3 regions of the Heyndrickxia sporothermodurans genome follow, and region 3 is predicted to be linked to each of the others. Evidence: riboswitches for the same ligand, from Rfam matches in the RefSeq annotation. Region 3 holds a riboswitch; each other region holds the start of a gene.

Region 1 (2,274 bases), on a different contig from region 3:
GTCTTACATATTTCTCATAACTGGGGAACGGTAGATGATTTCATTGATGGTGGGTTTGCTAACATGGCTAGAAAGCCTACGCGCGAACAACGAAAAAAGTTATTTGACCGAATGATTGAAAACAGTCGGCTTCTTTCTGAAAAAGGTGTCATGGTTTCTGCAGAAACAATGTTAAATAAGCGCACACTTCCACATTTAGAACATATTCACCGACAAATTGTCGAGGAAATGAAATGTGCTCGTCACGAGGTTCATCCAATGTATCCAAGTGATTTTGCTGCGAATTTAGAAGTGCTGTCACTTGAACAAACACGCGAAGCAATTCATCATTTGCTTGACATTCGCGATGAAAATACTTGGATGTTATTTGGAACTTTGCCTTTCTATCCATGCAGTCCGAATGAAGAAGATTTAACCTTACTGAAGAGGCTGTATTCGAGTAAAAATGTGACTGTGCGAAATGATCCTGATGGACGTTCACGATTAAATGTAAATATTTTCACTGGGGATGTTATTGTTACTGATTTTGGTGATACACCGCCACTTGGAAATATTCAACATGATGCTCTTCCAGCTTTATATGAAAAATGGATGGCAACACCTTTGGCGAAATCATTGAATTGCCATTGTCCAGCGGTTCAATGTGTGGGTCCAAATGTGCTTGTGAAAGATGCCTATTATCGTGAGGTTGATTTTCAAAAGAGGAAAGCTAATATTAGTTTATAAAATATTTAAACGCTCGGAACACTCTGGGCGTTTAATTTTTACTTACCTTGATAATTAAAGTTCGTTAAAAAAGGGCAAATTCCTTTTACTAGACTTTTCTCTTATATTATTTCAATATATTTTGTAAAACAAATTATTGACAGAACAGCAAAACAAGTGTAATTTAACTTGTAGTTAAATAGTTTTGAATATTCTTATCTAGAGAGGTGGAGGGACTGGCCCTTTGAAGCCTCGGCAGCAGACTTTTCGAAGTACTGTGCCAATTCCAGAAGCGAAAAGCTTGAAGATAAGAAGAGATCCGATTATGGAAATTACCCCTCTTCTTATTTATGTGAAGAGGGTTTTTTATTTTGAGTGAGAGGGGATATATTTTATGACAAAGACATTGACGAAAGCTCCATTTAAAGCTGATCATGTGGGCAGTTTTCTTAGAACGGAGCCGATTAAAGAAGCGAGGAAAGCTTTTGCAAATGGAGAAATCGATAAAGCTGCATTAAAGGCTGTAGAAGATAAAGAAATCGAGAAACTTGTGCAAACGGAAATTGAGGTTGGACTTAAATCAATTACTGATGGGGAATTTCGACGTTCCTATTGGCATTTAGATTTTTTAGCGGGTTTAAAGGGTGTTGAACTGTTTGAAGCGGAATATATTAATAACTTTAAAGGATCGCAGCCGAAAAATAATGCGATTAAAATAGTCGATAAAATAGAATTCCACAATCATTATATGCTCGAACACTTTAAGTTTTTAAAAGATGCCGTAGAAAAGTATGGGGATGGCAGCCAAGTCGCCAAGTTTTCTATACCAAGTCCAAATATGTTATTCACTAGAATTCAAGGGGATGAATATTATAATGGCGATACAGAGCAGTTCTATCGTGATACTGTTGTTGCCTATCAAAAAGCCATTCAAGCATTCTATGATGCCGGCTGCCGATATTTGCAATTAGATGATACTTCGTGGATTGATTTTGTTTCGGAAGAGCGAATCAAAGCAGTTGTTGAAAAACTTGGAATGGATGTACAAGACATCATTGATACGAGAGTACGTTGTTTAAATGATGCGATTTCACAGAAGCCTGATGATATGTTGATTACGATGCATATTTGCAGAGGAAACTTCCGCTCTACCTTTATTACAAGCGGCGGATATCATACGATTTCTGATGCCATTTTTGCAAACTTAAACGTCGATGGACTTTTCCTTGAATATGATGATAATCGTTCAGGCGATTTTGAACCATTAAAAAGTTTTACACGGGGTGACCTGACCGTTGTACTTGGATTAATTACGTCAAAATTCCCGGACCTAGAAGATTCTAATAGAATTAAAGATAGAATAAAAGAAGCTAGTCAATATATTCCTTTGGAAAACCTAGCCTTAAGTCCTCAATGCGGATTTGCAAGTACGGAAGAAGGGAATGTATTAACCGAAGAGGATCAGTGGAATAAAATTAAACATGTAAATGAAATTGCTAAGGATATTTGGAATACACTCTAAAATGTATGCCTCCTTCCATGATGGAAGGAGGTCATTTCATTTATTTT
Region 2 (2,274 bases), on a different contig from region 3:
GTTCCGAGGAATTAATGACGAAAGCACGTCAAAAAGTAGTGAATCTCGGAAGTAATTTAAGTTCTTTTGAAGCTTGGCTAACTTGTCGCGGCATAAAAACATTAGCATTACGGATGGAACGTCAATCCGCAAATGCGAAACAATTGGCAGACGCACTCTATCAAAATTCAAATATCAAAAAAGTCTATTATCCCACCGATCTTTCCAGTAAAGGAAATGGGGCAATTGTCACAATTGAATTAGCTGACACATGTGACATCCATCGATTCTTTTCATCGTTGGGCTGGGTGAAAATTGTACCTACGTTAGCCGGAGTTGAAACGACCGTATCCTATCCGTTAGGCACATCCCACCGAGCACTTTCACTCGAAGAACAGCAGAACATAGGAATCAACCAACAAGTTGTTCGTATTTCGATTGGAATTGAGGATGCTGAGGATATCATTAAGCAATTTGATGAAGCCATTAAAGCATCGGTTTAAATGATATCGCTTTTTCTGAAGGATTGTTACTTTTAACAAAGCGCAGAGTGGATTGGAGCGGAAGGAACCTGACTCCTGCGGGATATAGAGAAAAGGTCGAGACCCCACAGGCGCTAGCGCCGAGGAGGCTCGACTTCCTCCCCGCGGAAAGGAACGGTCACCGTCTATTCTTAGAAAAAATTTTTATAAAAAAAGGTTGACGAAGTAACAATTCGTCTACTATAATGCAAAACAAGAGCAATTTAAAATTTTCTAAAAAAACTAAATGAATCACTCTTATCGAGAGCGGCGGAGGGACTAGGCCCTTTGATGCCCGGCAACCTTCAAGCATTTTGCTTGAAAAGGTGCTAATTCCTACAGATCCTTTAAAGATCTGAAAGATAAGGGGAGGAACCTATTGATTAGCCCTCTTCTTATGAAGAGGGCTTTTTGCTTCCCTTCGTATATCCCACTTCAACGATCACACTTCAGGAATTTCTCGGCTCGCCTAGAGAAAAAATCAAAAACTTTGGAGGAATGTAAAATGACAAACGAACAATTTCAACCCGAAACATTATTACTACACGGAGGGCAAGAACCAGATCCAACAACAGGGTCACGTACAGTTCCTGTATATAAAACCACATCCTATGTATTTAAAGATACAGATCATGCACAAGGTTTATTTGCATTAGAACAGCAAGGATTCATTTATTCGCGAATCGGCAATCCAACTGTTGATGTGTTTGAACAGCGAATTGCCCTATTAGAAGGCGGAACTGCTGCTGTTGCATTGTCTTCAGGAATGGCTGCAATTGCTTTCTCCATTCTAAATATCGCTGGTGCAGGAGACGAAATCGTCGCTGCCGGAAATTTATACGGTGGAACATTTAATCTATTTTCTAATACCCTTCCGAAGTATGGAATTAACGTAAAATTCGTTGATGCAACAGACCCAGAAAATTTTAGAACCGCGATAACATCAAAAACAAAAGCAGTATTTGCTGAAATCATCGGTAACCCTAGCCTGCACGTTCTTGATGTAGAAGAAGTCGCGAAGGTTGCTCATGAAAATGGTGTTCCACTGATTATTGATAACACATTTGGTACTCCATACCTTTCAAACCCTATTAAATGGGGAGCAGATGTGGTCATCCATTCAGCTACAAAATGGATCGGCGGTCACGGAACAACGATTGGCGGTGTTGTAGTTGATGGTGGGAAATTCGACTGGAACAGTGACCGATTCCCGGATTTTAAAGAACCAGACCTAAGCTATCACGGTCTCCGTTATGGTGTTGATGTTCCACAAGCGGCGTTTGCAACAAAATTACGCGTACAAATTTTGCGAGATTTCGGTGCAAGTTTAAGTCCGGATAGTGCGTTCCTATTATTACAAGGTTTGGAAACATTACACTTGCGTGTACAAAAGCATGTTGAAAATGCGGGTAAAGTAGCACAATTTTTACAAAACCATCCTGCAGTTGCATGGGTTAATCATCCAAGTTTAGAAGAACATCCATCACATGAAAGAGCAGCTAAATACTTAAAAGGCGGCTTCGGATCGATTGTCAATTTCGGAATTAAAGGCGGCAGAGAAGCAGGGCGAAAAGTCATTGATAATATTCAATTATGGTCACACGTAGCGAATGTTGGAGATGCTAAATCTTTAATCATTCACCCAGCATCGACTACACATCAACAGTTAAGCGCCGAAGAATTAAAAGTTTCAGGTGTAACCGAAGAACTAATTCGCTTATCCGTCGGACTAGAAGCCGTTGAAGATCTCACAGCCGATCTGAACCAAGCCATT
Region 3 (2,274 bases):
AATTTATTAAATGATTCCTCGGAGATTGGTTGATTTACAGAACCCCAATCGATTGCATCTTTTGAAGAAGCTTCTTCAACAATATATTTATCTTTAGGGGAACGGCCAGTATATTTTCCAGTTTCAGCACGGACCGCACCTGTTGATGTTAAGATTCCTTCACCCCGTTCTAATACCTTTTCCACTAATTGAGGTACAGCTAATTGAGTAAGGACGTTTTTTCCGACTAAAACATTTGTTAATGTATTTGAAAAAGTAGCTGATTTCATTTATACTAACCTTCCTTTATAAAAAATTTAAGTATCCTTTTATTCGTTAATTAGTATAACACAATTATATATATAGTCTATACTATATGTGCGCATTTTTTTAAAATATATGAAATTGTTAAATTAAAAGTTTTTTCAATTCCACAATATAATAAGGAAGTCAATTGTACAAGTTTAAAATAGAAAAATTATTTATTGACACCATCCAACAAATTGCGTAATATTTTACCTTGAACGGATACTCTTATCCCGAGCTGGTGGAGGGACAGGCCCAATGAAACCCGGCAACCGACATTCTATAGTTAGTGATTTGGAAGTTAGAAAGAGAAGCAGGTTTTGCTCCTCAAAATTCTAACCTCTTACTTCTAACAGCTAGGACGCACGGTGCTAACCTGAGGCAAGGTAAAATCCTTGAACGATAAGAGTGAAAGGCATGGGTAATGAACCTTTCCTCACATAGTACATATGATGGGGAAGGGTTTTATTCATTTTTGATATTACCCACTTTCGAAACCTATGAACCCGGATTTTTATGTTTAGGATAAAATCTGTGGTTTATTTCATACTATTAGGGAATGAGTACCGTGAGGCGTAAAAATAGATAGTAATTGTATGAGGGAGGAATAAAAATGTCAAATAAGCGTCGTTTATTCACGTCTGAATCCGTGACTGAGGGACATCCAGATAAAATCTGTGACCAAATTTCAGATGCCATTTTAGATGCAATCTTAGAAAAAGATCCGAATGCCCGTGTAGCTTGTGAAACTTCAGTTACGACAGGTCTTGTGTTAGTAGCTGGAGAAATTACAACTAATACATATGTCGACATTCCAAAAATTGTTCGTGGAACAATTAAAGATATCGGATATACACGTGCAAAATATGGCTTTGATTCAGAAACATGTGCAGTCCTAACATCAATCGATGAACAATCAGCGGATATTGCTATGGGTGTCGATAAAGCATTGGAAGCACGCGAAGGTCAAATGTCTGATGATGAAATTGAAGCAATCGGTGCAGGTGACCAAGGCTTAATGTTTGGTTTTGCTTGCAATGAAACGAAAGAACTTATGCCGTTACCGATTTCTCTAGCACATAAATTAGCTCGTCGGATTGCAGAGGTGCGTAAGGAAGAAATATTGCCATATTTACGACCTGATGCAAAAACACAAGTAACAGTAGAATATGATGAAAATGATCGACCAATTCGTATTGATACAATCGTCGTTTCTACCCAACACCATCCTGAAATTAGCTTGGAACAAATTCAACGCAATATTAAAGAACACGTAATTAATCCAGTTGTTCCTAGTGAGTTAATTGACGAGGAAACGAAATACTTTATTAATCCTACAGGCCGTTTCGTTATTGGCGGACCTCAAGGTGATGCTGGGCTAACTGGCCGAAAAATCATTGTTGATACGTATGGCGGTTATGCGCGTCATGGCGGAGGAGCATTCTCCGGAAAAGATCCAACAAAAGTTGACCGCTCTGCTGCTTATGCGGCACGATATGTAGCTAAAAACATTGTTGCAGCGGGATTAGCTGATAAATGTGAAGTCCAACTTGCCTATGCAATTGGGGTTGCTCAACCGGTATCTATTTCCATTGATACATTTGGTACCGGAAAAGCATCTGAAGATGTATTAATTGATGCAGTCCGAAAACATTTTGATTTACGCCCGGCAGGAATTATCAAAATGTTAGATTTACGTCGCCCAATTTATAAACAAACAGCTGCCTACGGTCATTTCGGACGTCACGATCTTGACCTTCCATGGGAAAGAACAGATAAAGCCGAAAACTTACGTAAAGAAACTTTAAATAAATAATACGAAACAAGTGGAGTTACAGTATTTGTAAACTCCACTTGTTTTTGTAAAAATAATTATTCGCAGTTCTTACCAATAAAATATATATATTGTCTACTGCAAAAAGGAAAAAAAAATGATAGTATAATATGGTGTGAAAAATGTTGAATATTGCCCATTGCAGTAGCTCATTG

Evidence for each region. A riboswitch is a leader RNA that binds a small molecule or an ion and turns the genes downstream of it on or off. The one in region 3 is predicted to bind S-adenosylmethionine.
Region 1: it holds a riboswitch for S-adenosylmethionine, as region 3 does, so the genes downstream of both, B5V89_RS16485 (5-methyltetrahydropteroyltriglutamate--homocysteine S-methyltransferase) here and metK (methionine adenosyltransferase) in region 3, are expected to answer to the same signal.
Region 2: it holds a riboswitch for S-adenosylmethionine, as region 3 does, so the genes downstream of both, B5V89_RS01125 (O-acetylhomoserine aminocarboxypropyltransferase/cysteine synthase family protein) here and metK (methionine adenosyltransferase) in region 3, are expected to answer to the same signal.

Annotation. Positions count from the first base shown of each region.
Region 1 is NZ_NAZB01000049.1:1,561-3,834, reverse strand. Features, by position in the region: gene yfkAB (radical SAM/CxCxxxxC motif protein YfkAB) at 1-726, shown strand, start outside; SAM riboswitch class I at 918-1,019, shown strand; gene B5V89_RS16485 (5-methyltetrahydropteroyltriglutamate--homocysteine S-methyltransferase) at 1,100-2,227, shown strand.
Region 2 is NZ_NAZB01000007.1:14,468-16,741, reverse strand. Features, by position in the region: gene B5V89_RS01130 (trans-sulfuration enzyme family protein) at 1-482, shown strand, start outside; SAM riboswitch class I at 756-869, shown strand; gene B5V89_RS01125 (O-acetylhomoserine aminocarboxypropyltransferase/cysteine synthase family protein) at 1,006-2,274, shown strand, end outside.
Region 3 is NZ_NAZB01000008.1:17,804-20,077, forward strand. Features, by position in the region: gene pckA (phosphoenolpyruvate carboxykinase (ATP)) at 1-269, opposite strand, end outside; SAM riboswitch class I at 511-694, shown strand; gene metK (methionine adenosyltransferase) at 899-2,101, shown strand.